DNA from 2 places in the Vibrio sp. 2132-1 genome. Region 2 is predicted to be linked to the other one. Evidence: riboswitches for the same ligand, from Rfam matches in the RefSeq annotation. Region 2 holds a riboswitch; the other holds the start of a gene.
The links. Region 2 has a riboswitch for cyclic di-GMP ahead of R8N47_RS15735 (TfoX/Sxy family DNA transformation protein). Riboswitches for the same ligand answer to the same signal wherever they lie in the genome.
Positions count from the first base shown of each region.

Region 1 (6,904 bases), on a different contig from region 2:
CTGGTGCATCAAATTTGATTGGGTATTTGACCGACTACCCGCATCGCAGTATTAACGTCATTACTAAGCTGGCCACAAGTAAACGCTTTTTTGACCCGACTCGCTTCGTTAAAGGTGGGGATCTCATCGATGTGAAGTGGTTGTTTGAAGAATCTAATCGCTTGTATCCCGTCGATGAAAATAAACTGTTTAATGGCGTTCCTTTTCTCGCAGCGACAACAAATGTAGATACAGGGCAGGCAGATTACTATCGCGTGACACGTGATAATTTTCACCATGCGATTGAAGCGACAACAGCATTACCGATTGCCTACAAGCATACCCCTTGTTTTTCTGGTGGTTGTTATACCGATGGTGGGGTCGCTGATTCTATCCCAGTGCGTGAGGCTTATCGTCGAGGGGCTCGCGACATAACCGTAGTACTCTCTCACCCACTGAATTATGCCAAAAAGCCAGTTAAGACCACATGGCTGATGAAGAAACTGTTTGCGGAGCACCCCAAAATGGCGGATGCGATGTTAAGACGTGCAGATAACTATAATCAATCATTAGAGTTTATTCGTAACCCTCCACCAGGAACACATGTTAGGGTGATTGCCCCACCAGATAATTTTCATGTTCAGCGCTTATCAATGCGACAATCCGTTTTACTAGAAGGGTATGAAATGGGGCTGATTGAGGGGCGAGCGCATCTCACTAGTTTATCTGGTGTTCATGGTTTAGACCGGGAAAATTGTCATTTTTGCGTTTGATTATAAAAGAGCCTCATAGTGAGGCTCTTTTTACTTAACGTTCGAAGGGTGATTTAGTTGACTTTATCCCAAGCCATCTCCCAGTGTGAACCTATTCCAGGCTCGTAATGGTTTGCGCTTTCTTTCCACTGCATACAGTAACCAGAGTATGGGAAAGGTTTACATTGATAAATGCCCCCGTCGCTGGCAAGCACTTTTGTGCCCGCAGTGTAGCTAGATAGTCCTTCAGGGAAGACAAAATCGTACTCACCAGATGGTGGTGGAGTAACTGACTCTTCTTTTAAGTGAAAGTCGAGTGTTTGCTGATCCACCAAGTTGCCATCTTTGTCCTTAATACGTGTCACGAGCATATGGTGACCCGGCTCTGATTTACTTAAAGCGAGCGATATCGCCTCTACCGAGCCGTCTTTCATTTCGTTTGCCCAACTTGCAAGTGGTTCGCGATGGTGATTGTAAACGGTGAGTTCTGCATTTAAATCGCCTTCAGCAGTTAGTGTCAGATCCAACGTTGTCGGTGTTGACTCAATGATATACTCGTCTGCTAAGCCATCTACTGTGAGTGAGTATTCTGGGACAGGAGTTTCAATGTTATAGCCGATCTCTACTCGCTTAAGGCCGCTATTTGCTTGCAGATACACCGGATTAGTACCATAAACAGGAGTGAATTTATCCTCTGCATACTGCCCGGCTTGCAGTTTTGCTTGTTCTTGGTTTAGCTTAGTCGCGAGTGTGTAAGACCAGTTTTTCGCTTGGCCCATTGCTGCATCGGTAATTTCTAGTTCAGTTCTATACGCCACGTTTTCACCTGCTTGATCAAATACGCGTGTATAAACCGAATCCCCAATATTTAAATCCATTGTAGGAATAATTTGACCGCCTTGCTTCCAATCTGGAATAACGGGACTGCCACCATCAAATTTCACATCGATCACGTTATAAAATGAGGCTGCAGTGTCGCCAACATCCCATACTGCCAGGATGACATGGTATCCCTCGCGAGTAGGCACATTACATTGATGGCTTACCTGTTTCGGGGGTTGAACCATATTGCCGTCGACGACACAGAAAGGAGTTAGATCAAAAGAGTCTCGTGATAGTGAAGCGTTTGGGTTCCAATCAGGCTTGGTGATGTAATATTTCCAGTCGCGCGTCACGTGGTTAGCGGTAAATGTCCATTCAAAAGTTTGTGTACCTGCTTGAATAGGACGTTTTACCCAACGGTCGGCAGTTTGCTCATCAAGGGCAGCTGCTAAAGCGGTTTCGGCACTCGCTATTTTACCATCGCGAGGCCCTGTTTCGGGAAAGCCATCAGGGCCTTCAACGCTTTGCGGTTCATATTGAATCGCACCGCAGTTATTATTTTTTTCGTTAGTATCTGGCGTTGGATACTTACATAGTGCCGAGCGACTTGCAGCGACACCACCATTGGTTTCTGATACATAACCGTGAGCCGCAGCACCTGAACTAATGCTTGCAAGTGCTAACGCGAGTACGGATTTGGTTGGAAATGATTTCATCACATGTCCTCTGTTATGGCTGACAAACTAATGTCACACCCCGGCGCATGCTGAGCATAAAGCAACGCTACAGCAACTGGACTTCTGTAACACTGCGTTATGGTAACCCCGCTATCATGCGCATTCTTTTAGATTTTTAAATGCTGACAGACCGGAAGCTTTGCGTCCCACCCTTTCGAATGGTTTGCCGAAATGTGATTGAGCAGCCAAAATTTAGCTTAAGAATTTACATGTGGAAAAGTAAACGTCACTGACATGGAATCCTGTTCTCAAATTGAAAGATAACGATATCTTAATCTCGTCAATATTATGCAGTATCGTCTTGCAAGGTATTGATTTTAATTTTGTTTTTATCTTTTTTATAACCATGGCGAATGAGTGGAGGTTTGTTGGCGATAAGTGAAGAGGAATCGTGCTAAGGGTGAAAGAAGTTCTGTCTAAAGGGCGGAGTGTACCGCCCTCTGAATGGTGTTATTTCGGCATGATGACAGTATCAATCACGTGAATGACACCGTTTTTAGCTTTCACATCGGTTGCAATGACATTTGCATCGTTAACCATGACTTTATCGCCCATGGTTTTAATCATCACATCTTGCCCCTGAACCGTAGTCGCTTTGTCTAGCTTAACAACATCGGCAGCCATCACTTTCCCTGGCACGACGTGATAAGTCAAAACAGATACTAACTTGTCTTTGTTTTCCGGCATTAAGAGCATGTCGACTGTGCCGTCTGGCAGTTTTGCAAAAGCGTCATCCGTTGGTGCAAAAACAGTAAATGGGCCTTCCCCTTTGAGAGTGTCAACCAAGCCCGCTGCTTTTACCGCAGCAACAAGCGTATTGAAAGAGCCGTTTTCAGCGGCAACGTCGACAATATCGGCTTTCATCATGCCATGCTCATGAGCCTTGACGGGAAGCATAAAAGATAACGTCGCCATCAGTGTCGCCGCGATAACTAAGATACGTTTGAACATAATGTGTTCCTTACTAGTTGAGGGTACAACGGGTTCCCTGGAGTGTGTTTGCATTTGTACGCATTGTGATTGAGAGATGATCATCGCGTCCTACTTTCTTTTGAGGGTCTAACATGTCGCGCAAGAATTCGTCTGCCTTCTTGTTTCACATCGGCTCGTTTCCGCCACGTCCATAAGCGCTCTCTTGCTGCCTTAGCTGCGTTGTCTGGTGTGATAATAGGTGCAAGGTAACGGCTATCTGGCTGCAACTGATACATGACAGCTTCCATCTGGGTCATTGTCCAAGGCTCGAATAAAAGAGGGGGAGGAACCATTTGCAATTCAGGTACCCACTTGTAGATGAACGTGCCGTCAGGATCATGTTCTTGGGCTTGCTTGATCGGATTATAAATACGGATTGTGTTAGTCCCGGTTACTCCTGCTTGCATTTGGAATTGTGGGTAATGAATTCCGGGCTCAAAGTCGAGAAACAGTTGCGCTAAATGCGTTACACCTACTCGCCAATTCATGTTCATGTGGTGAGTAAGAAAGCTAACCAGCATGGCACGCATGCGAAAGTTAATGTAACCAGTGTGGTGCAAACAGCGCATGCAGGCATCAATCAAAGGTACGCCAGTATGCCCGGATTTCCATGCTGCTAACTTTTCTTCATCGAAAGTACTACTTTGTTTAATCAATGGTTCGTAAGCCCGATTAACGCAGTAAAACTCCATGTCGTATTCCGATTCGAATTTTTGGATGAAGTGACAGTGCCAATGAAGCCGTGAAGACAATGCAATTAAGCTGCGACGAAACCCAGCGACTTGCCAGTGTTTCAAAAGGTATTGATAAACTTCACGCAAGGATATGTTACCCCAAGCGAGATATGGAGAAAGTCGAGTACAGGCTGTGCGTGAGGCTGTGGGACTAGAAATGCTTCGATAGTAATCACGACCTCGACGATGGAAAAAGTCCTCTAGTGTTTTCCAAGCGAGCCGGCTTCCTCCCGTTTGCATTCCTTTGCATTTTGATAGCCAGGATGATGGTGGCGAAAACGAACAGCCGAGAGCTTCTGCATCCAATGAATGCAATAAGTCGGTTTGGAGCTCAATAGGGCTTATTGAGGCTCTCATGACAGAGTCCCAATGTTTGTCCCAACCTTGCCGGTTTATTGCCCCTCTGATTACAGCACCGTGTTCGAATTCAAACCAGTCGATGTTCTGCTCATACAGCCAAGCGGCAACTTGTCGGTCTCGTTCAAAGGTGCAGTTGAGTCCTATTTCTTGGTGAGAAAAAACAGCGTTGATTTGATATTGCGCTTGAATTGATTGGAAACATGCTAAGGCATCGTCAAACAGCACCGTGATTCGATGCCCATACGCTTTGAGCGTTTCATCCATGTCTTGCAGTGATTGCCAAACAAATCGCCAGTGGCGCTCAGAATAGTGTGGGTTGTTCAATAGCAATGGTTCAACAATATACAAAAGCACAGTTGGGTGCTTTGTTGATAATGCTTGAGTTAGTGGTTGATGGTCAGTCAGCCTTAAATCTCGCTTTAACCACACGACATTGATTGTTTGCATCGGAATCCTCTTTGTTTCCGATGTTGTACGCAAGTAAACCGAAGAAATCTCATCCAATGATCGGTTTTATTCTACAAAACGTAGAGGTAACTTTCAGGGAGGTGACACATGGCAATACCATTGAGTAAGTTACAAAAATACTTCTATGTAGACAAATTGGTCATTCATTCGCTTGATCTCGCATTGTACCAGGCATCTGTCGTGATTGATGGAGAAGCGCAATTTATCACTGATGACAACGGTATCTTTTTGAGGGCTCATTCCCTGATCGAGATGCAAAAGAAGTGCAGGAATATCAAAGCAAATAAGCAGGTTTTAGTACATCAAAGTGCTTATGATGAAATGGTGGGGCTACCCGAAGGCAAAAGAGACAATCAACTAGAGGTATTGGTGAGGGATACAAAATTGTATTGAAAGAGTATTGGTGCGTAGTAAAAGCGAGCCACCTTACGGCAGCTCGCTAAATATAAGGAGAGTTGGGCTTAGTCTTGTTTACGCTGCGCTTCTTTTTGCGCGTACTTAGCGGCACGTCGGGCTTCTCTTTGCTTGGCACTTTCACCACCAACATGCTGCTCGCCTCGCTGCTCTGCAAGAACAACTTGTTTTTCACGCTCGCGGAATCGAGCAATTTGTTCTTCTGAGTGTGTGCCGTGACATTTTGGACAGCTCACGCCTTGCTCGAACAATTCTGACTGTTTGTCTTCTTCAGTGATCGGTAGACGACAAGCGTTACATAAATCGTAATCTGCTTTTTCTAGCTGGTGGTTCACGGCAACACGACCGTCAAATACGTAACAATCGCCTTCCCACATGCTCTCTTCTTGAGGAACTTCTTCAAGATATTTAAGAATGCCGCCTTCTAGGTGGTAGACCTCATCAAAGCCCTGTTCTTTCATGTAAGCCGTTGATTTTTCGCAGCGGATACCACCGGTACAGAACATCGCAACTTTCTTGTGTTTTGCCGGGTCCATGTTTTCTTTTACATAGTCTGGGAATTCACGAAAGGTTTCAGTATTTGGGTTTACAGCGCCTTTGAATGTCCCGATCTCGATTTCGTAATCATTACGTGTATCGACAACAAACACTTCAGGATCAGCAATAAGATCGTTCCACTCTTGAGGTTTCACGTAAGTACCCACTACGTGGCGAGGGTCTATACCTTCAACACCTAATGTTACGATCTCTTTTTTCAGTTTCACTTTGGTGCGATTGAATGGCTGGGTCTCAGAATACGACTCTTTGTATACGGTGCCAGTCAAACGAGGTTCGTTGTTTAGCCACTCCAGTAGCGTATCAATACCTGCACGATCAGATGCAACAGTACCGTTGATACCTTCACTTGCCAGTAGTAATGTTCCGCGAATATGGTGTTTTTCCATCAACGCAAGTAATGGCTCGCGTAGCTCTTGATAGTTATTCAGCTCAACAAACTTGTACAGCGCACAAACTACATACTGACTCATGAGGTTTCCTTTAAAAATACAGGTGGTCAACGACCTTAAAATTTTAGCGGCACGAAGTATACCTGACTAAACTAGTCGGAAATACGGACAAATTATACGGATATTATGAGTAGGCGGGGCCTGGCGGTCTTTGATAGGGGGTGCATGTCCGCAGGTGAAGCCGCTATGTGTTCAAATTATAAGCATTAATTATAGTGAGTCAGGTAGGTTGGGGCCGATACTTTTGGTTTAAATTTATGTTGTTATTCTGTTTTAGGCCCTTCAAAAAAGTTAGGCGCAAGAAGCACCAAATAATCACCGGAGTCATTGACAAGGAAAGGACATGTCGCAGTTTTATACATGAGGTGGTGAGGGATAAAGGTTTAGGGACAAAGAGTGAATGACTGATCGCCATTGTTCATAAACCGCTATAAACGCCTTTTCACCACATACTGAAAAGGCGTATTTCTAATTTCTGCCGTGCTTATTTCAACGTAGCTGCGGTCTGTTTGCCCATGGCTATGAGCCTATCGAGAATACGTTCACCGTCGGCACGTAAACCGTTGTGCTCGTACTCATTGGTGATCCACGCTTTTGAATTTGGTATTAACGCGAGCGTCTCTCGACTGATATCCATTTCAACAAACATATCATCGGCG
Region 1 covers NZ_JAWPON010000005.1:167,913-174,816, forward strand. The annotation lists gene R8N47_RS07110 (patatin family protein) at 1-752, shown strand, start outside; gene gbpA (N-acetylglucosamine-binding protein GbpA) at 806-2,269, opposite strand; cyclic di-GMP riboswitch class I at 2,368-2,468, opposite strand; gene R8N47_RS07120 (fasciclin domain-containing protein) at 2,741-3,241, opposite strand; gene R8N47_RS07125 (cryptochrome/deoxyribodipyrimidine photo-lyase family protein) at 3,322-4,803, opposite strand; gene R8N47_RS07130 (DUF6482 family protein) at 4,912-5,217, shown strand; gene R8N47_RS07135 (rhodanese-related sulfurtransferase) at 5,286-6,266, opposite strand; gene R8N47_RS07140 (alpha/beta fold hydrolase) at 6,730-6,904, opposite strand, start outside.
Region 1: linked by a shared signal. The riboswitch ahead of gbpA (N-acetylglucosamine-binding protein GbpA) and the one ahead of R8N47_RS15735 (TfoX/Sxy family DNA transformation protein) in region 2 are both predicted to bind cyclic di-GMP.

Region 2 (6,904 bases):
GTACCGTTACAAAAATCTGTGGGTTCTTAGGATCGAACTCCATTTTTGCGCGCATACGTCGAATAAGAACATCAATGGTGCGGTCATTCGGCGCATCCACTCGATGGCTGATCATGTTCAAAATACGCTCACGACTTAACACCTGGTTAGGATAAGACGATAATGCCACCAAAAGTTCATACTCTGCTTTAGTTAGTTTTACTGGCTCACCGTTGCGGCTAAGTGCGCGACGTTGAATGTCGAATGTCCACTCCCCAAAGCGCACAATGTGCTCTTCACTGGTTTCATTCGCTTTCGAGCTGCCACTGCGCGCTGCTGAAATACGCCACAGCAAGTTTTTAACGCGAACTAACAGCTCTCTCAGTTCAAAAGGTTTTGTCACATAATCGTCAGCACCCATTTCTAGGCCTACGATTTTATCAATGCTATCCGTGCGTCCTGTTACTAATATGATACCAATATCCGATTGGCTACGTAACTCACGAGTAAGCATCAGGCCGTCTTCACCAGGCAGGTTAATATCCAGCATGATCAGGTCTACATCGCCCGCTTGCAAAACTTCACGCATTTCTGCGCCACTCTCTGCTTCGCTGACTTGGTAGCCCTCATTTTGGAAATATCCCGCAAGCTTACTACGAGTTACAACATCATCTTCTACGACTAATACGTGATAGCTCATTTACACCACTTTTCTGTCTTCTTATTATCCAAGACGTATTCTATTCATAACTAGTAACATTTCTAGTCATAGATACATTAAAACGCAAGATTTAGCGTTTTTATTGATTCAAAACAAGCTTGCCCATTGCTATTAATAAACGGTCATTTTTGACCATAAAACATAACAATTATAGTTACTGCTATTCATTTTAATTGATTACACTTAGGGGATATCCCTAATTGACTTTGTGATGCATGACTTGAAGCATCATTCAGGAGCCCAAAATGCAAGAAGTGAAAGCTTTTAATGAAAAACGCGCTGAAATTTACTGGTGGTTTTCGAGCTTGTTCGCAAAAGAACTAACAGAGAAAGAATTGGAAGCCTATCACAGTGTTGAAATTCGCAGTTTTCTCGCAGGTTTAGGTGAAAATGAGTCGCTAAAACCAGCCGTTGATAGCCTAGTTGATGCGCTGAATCGGTTACAAGATCGTGAAGATGCACAACTAGAGCTTGCAGCTGACTTTTGTGAACTGTTTTTGAAGACAGAAAAATACGGCGCTCTTCCTTACGCATCCATGTACATTGGTGAATCAGGTTTACTGAATGACAAGCCAGCTGAGGAAATGGAAAAGTTGATGGCTGAATTTGGCGTTCAAGTAGACGAAAACCTAAAGGAACCTGCGGATCACTTAGCCGTTGAGCTCGACTTTCTCGGGAACATGATTATCCGCTCAAACGAGCTTGAACAAGAAAAACACATGGAAGAAGCCTTCGTTAAACAAAACGACTTTATCCAGCAACAATTGATGTCTTGGTTACCTCAGTTTTCAGACAAATGTAAACAATTCGACGAATTTGGATTTTACTCGAGTGTCGCGAAACTATTAGTTGCATTTTGTAAACTAGACAGCGCCTACCTTCTTGGTGAATAATTGCCGCCTATTTTTAGGGAGCCTGCCTATCGGGCTTCCTGTATGCCTGAAAGTGACCAATTGTAAGTAACTTGGGTATAATATTCGTTTGCCTTAACTTAGCGCAAAGACGCTTGGTTATTTAGCAGTCAAAATGTGACTTCAAATACACAAATCTCTTGCTGAAAACATTGCTAGTCAGTTCACATAGGGCTAAAATGTGAGCGCAAACGATTAAATATGATTTATATGTAAACCGCTGAAATATAGCGGTTTTTGTGTTTTCTTAACAGGTTGATGGCAATTTCTCATCAGATAGAAAAAAGATAAAATTCATCGACCGATGCTGCTACGTACCCTTTTGTCGCACTTGGATCAACCGCTGCCGAGACACTTAGCGCCAATTTTATATTGCTAGGTGTGAAACCATTAGAGCATCAGGTACATCCAATACGACATATTTCAGTAGCTCGATACAGGACACCATTTATGGCCACGATAAAAGACGTTGCTCGCTTAGCCGGCGTTTCCACTACGACAGTTTCGCACGTTATCAATAAAACGCGTTTCGTTGCAGAAGCAACGCAAGAAAAAGTAATGAAAGCCGTTGACGAGCTGAATTACGCGCCAAGTGCCGTTGCACGCAGCCTAAAATGCAACTCAACTCGTACGATTGGCATGTTAGTAACTCAATCAACTAACCTATTTTTCTCAGAAGTGATTGATGGCGTTGAGAGCTACTGTTACCGCCAAGGCTATACTCTGATTTTATGTAACACAGGCGGGATTTACGAAAAACAACGCGATTACATTCGTATGCTGGCTGAAAAGCGCGTTGATGGCATCCTAGTGATGTGTTCTGACTTAACCGAAGAACTAAAAGAGATGCTTGACCGTCATGCGGACATTCCTAAAGTGGTCATGGATTGGGGCCCAGAGAGCTCACAAGCAGACAAGATCATGGATAACTCAGAAGAAGGTGGCTACATTGCAACCAAACATCTGATTGACAATGGTCATACGGATATCGCTTGTCTAAGCGGTCATTTTGAAAAGCTTGCTTGCCAAGAGCGCATTGCAGGTTTCCGTCGCGCAATGAGCGAAGCGAACCTAGCTGTAAATGAAGACTGGATCCTTGAAGGTAACTTTGAATGTGATACGGCCGTATTAGTTGCAGATAAAATTACCGCAATGGACAAGCGCCCGACGGCGGTATTCTGTTTTAACGACACAATGGCTCTAGGCCTAATGAGCCGCTTGCAACAAAACGGGATCAAAATTCCTGAAGATATTTCAGTGATCGGCTACGACAACATCGAGCTTGCGGAATACTTCTCTCCACCGCTAACGACTATCCACCAACCTAAACGTCGTGTTGGTAAAAATGCATTCGAAATTCTACTTGAGCGTATCAAAGATAAAGAACACGAAAAACGAATTTTCGAGATGCAACCTGAGCTTGTAATTCGAAATACTGTGAAAAAAATGAACTAAATTTCACTGTATTTAACCGTGTTAAATAAGCGCTCTACAGGGGCGCTTATTTTTTTGGAAAAATTAAGCATTCTCTAATACTTCACACCACTCTAATAACAATTGACTAACGTTAACTCCCTGTTTTATATAAATGTAATATATATTAAGAACTCCTTTTCAAAGGCCAATTTGCACCTTTCCATATGCAAAATAGAGCATTCAATCTATCATTTTTATTGAACCGAAATCACACTTTTAACGCTAAACCGTGATGTTAATTCAATATAAGAAGTATGCTCATTGTGTCACGCACAGGGCAAACCATTCGAAAGAGTGGGACGCAAAGCCTCCGGCCTGAACCATATTACGATATGGAAGGTAGCGGGGTTACCGATGGCAAGTGTGTAAGCAATGACTTTACTCTGTAATGACATTGTTTTTACGCATGTTTGCTACTCTCTCGGACCTGACTTTTGGTGGCGTAATATTAATTACACCGAGATAACAAAACATGGATAAACCGATACTCAAAGACTCTATGAAGCTATTTGAGGCACTTGGTAATATCAAGTCGCGCTCAATGTTTGGTGGCTTCGGACTATTCGCTGATGAAACAATGTTTGCACTAGTGGTAAACAATCAGCTTCATATCAGAGCAGACCAAAAAACTTCATCTGACTTCGAGAAACAAGGGCTAAAGCCTTACGTTTATAAAAAACGTGGCTTTCCAGTCGTTACAAAGTACTACGCTATTTCCAGCGATTTATGGGAATCAAGCGAACGCTTAATCGAAGTAGCGAATCAATCATTGAAAAAGGCAAAGCTTGAGAAAGAACAGCAAGCAAGTACAAAGCCTAACCGTTTGAAAGATTTGCCTAACTTACGACTGGCTACCGAGCGCATGCTAAAAAAAGCCGGCATCGAATCCGTAGAGAAGCTTGAAGAGGAAGGTGCGCTTAACGCCTATAAAGCGATAAGAGATACGCACTCTGCAACCGTCAACATTGAGTTGCTATGGGCACTAGAAGGGGCTATCAACGGCACTCATTGGAGTGTGGTACCTCAAGCTCGCCGAGATGAGTTGATGAACGGCCTCCAATAAAAGTCGGCCTAAAAACTATCTTGTAAAACCGCAGTCTAATCTGCGGTTTTTTTGTGAAATTTTTTCGGTTTTCCTACTGTCTTATTACATATATCCCAAATTGGAATCAAAATTATGAATAAGAAACTGATATTAGGTCTCATCCTACTAGCGGCTATCGTCTTTTTAGGTATTAACTTTGGCCAGTATTTAACCTTAGAGAATGCAAAAGCCCAACAAGAAGCACTAACTACATACATCGATCAGAATTTTGTATTCTCGGCTGCGATTTACTTTTTTACCTACATTGCAATTACCGCTTTTTCTATCCCAGGAGCGGCAGTAGTCACCTTACTTGGTGCAGCCTTATTTGGTTTTTGGACAAGCTTGCTACTGGTTTCTTTCGCTAGCACTATGGGGGCAACACTGGCCTTCTTGAGCAGCCGATACTTATTGCGTGACTGGGTACAAAACAAATTCGGAAATAAACTCAACGCAATTAATCAAGGTGTCGAAAAAGACGGAGCTTTTTATCTATTTTCCTTGCGTCTAATCCCTGTATTCCCTTTCTTTCTAATCAACTTACTGATGGGCTTAACGCCGATGTCTGTAGGTAGATTTTATCTCACTAGCCAAATAGGTATGCTGCCAGGCACAGCCGTATATCTGAATGCAGGTACTCAATTAGCAACAATTGAAAGCCTATCGGGCATTGTTTCACCCGCAGTATTAGCGTCTTTTGCGCTATTGGGACTATTTCCAATCATCACTAAATGGGTTATGAATAAAGTAAGGCCGACACCAAGTCAGCAAAACTCGTAATTGGTGAAGTGGGTATTTTGATGAAAATATTTATCGCTAAAAACCCAGCAGAAGCACACATTGTATGTGAGCTGCTTAAAGTGGAACAAATTTACTGTGAAGTTCGTGGAGAAGGTATTTTCGGCTTAAAAGGAGAACTGCCGTTTGGTGATGATACCGATCCTTATGTGTGGCTTTTTGACACTGCACAAAAGATGAAAGCTGAAGAAATAGTAAAAGCATATCGAAAACAATCCGATAGGCATGAGTATCAAGATTGGCAATGCCCAAAATGTCATGAAATAAACGAAGGGCAATTTGGTGCATGTTGGCAATGTGGATATCAACTAGGAGAGCTATAGCGGCTCTCCTATTCAGTGGATGCACTCAGTTTTAAGCACATACAGCTTGCTGTTTAATAAACTCGATGGAGTGTTGATTGAAGTCTTCTGGACGCTCTACATTGCATACATGACCACAATTCGGGATTTCTCGTAGAATGCTGAGCTTATGTGCTGCAACCATTTCTTTGACAGGTTTAATAAACATGTAATCCCTGTCGCCCATTAAGTAAAGAGTCGGAATGGGTAACTCTCGATCTTTAAAATATTTCATTAACGGATTTACATCAGCGGCAAGAATAAACCAACGTTTAAATTCTTTTTGGCAAAGCTTCTTGGCTTCGCGAATAAAAAGGTGGCGAGATTCTCGTTGGCTTCTTTGAGGCATAACAATATAAGCGAACAGTTTGTAGAGCCACATGTACGGTAGGATATGCTTACAAAAATTACCTAATTTCACCAATATCTGAGAACGAGTGTTAAGCCTTGTGACAGCACCGCCGAGCACCATCGAACGTACGCGCTCTGATGACAATTCAGCAAGGTTTCGAACAATAATAGTACCAAGCGACATACCGACAAAATGAGCGGATTGGATCTTTAAATGGTCCAATACTTTCAAAATATCTTGGGTAACTTCCGTAAAGGTATAACGGCTAGCAATGAGCTCTTTAAGTAACTGATTTGACTTTCCATGACCTCTTAAATCGATCAGCAATAAGTTAAAGTGTTGCTTGTAAGCTTTAATTTGCTTGAACCAGATAGAAGAGCTACCACCAGCACCGTGCACAAATACAACCCACTCATTACTAGTAGGGTGCAAATAGGTTTTATGAAAAAGTAGCGGCTGGGTCATATTGAGTATCAAAAAGATCGTGCTATTGAGTAAAAAGCCATCCTACCACACTCCCCTTACTCAAGATAATAAAGGCACCTCATTCGGTGCCTTTCGTTACAATTTTAAGTCAAACTAACGCTGAGTGGTAAAGCTGCAAATAAGATTCTGCGGCCTTTTGCCAACAAAAGTCTTGTTGCATCGCGTGCAACTGTACTTTATTCACTTCAGGCTCGTTTTGAGCGTAGAGCAACAGTGCCCTTAGCATCGTTAACAACAATGCCTGCGGTGTCGGTTCGAAAAAAACAAACCCCGTTGCTTCAGATGGGTTTACATCATAATCGCTAACGCTGTCCTTCAAGCCACCAACACCGCGTACTATCGGTAATGTCCCATAAGCCATACTATAGATTTGGTTTAAGCCACATGGTTCAAACTCAGAAGGCATCAAGAAGAAATCAGAACCCGCTTCAACGATATGCGCAAGTTCATTGTCATACGCTTCTACAAAGGCAAATTGGCTAGAAAACTGCGCGGCAACCTCTCGTAACTGAGCGGCAAGAACAGGGTCTCCGGTCCCAACGACAACTAGCTGAACATCGTGCTTCAAAAAATCGGCCAAAGCAGGCAACAAGTAATGAACGCCTTTCTGCTGGGTCAACCGACAAACCATACCGAACATAGCTACATCTTTTTCGGGCAAATTTAGTCTTTGTTGTAATGCTTTTTTACAAGCTTTCTTCCCTTGCGACATACTTTTCTGGTCGGCGCAGTAATTAACCGGCAAGTAGGTATCCG
Region 2 covers NZ_JAWPON010000013.1:80,509-87,412, forward strand. The annotation lists gene torR (two-component system response regulator TorR) at 1-679, opposite strand, end outside; gene torD (molecular chaperone TorD) at 946-1,593, shown strand; gene purR (HTH-type transcriptional repressor PurR) at 2,062-3,066, shown strand; cyclic di-GMP riboswitch class I at 3,354-3,443, shown strand; gene R8N47_RS15735 (TfoX/Sxy family DNA transformation protein) at 3,560-4,150, shown strand; gene R8N47_RS15740 (TVP38/TMEM64 family protein) at 4,265-4,951, shown strand; gene R8N47_RS15745 (DUF2007 domain-containing protein) at 4,972-5,292, shown strand; gene R8N47_RS15750 (alpha/beta fold hydrolase) at 5,324-6,127, opposite strand; gene glgA (glycogen synthase GlgA) at 6,237-6,904, opposite strand, start outside.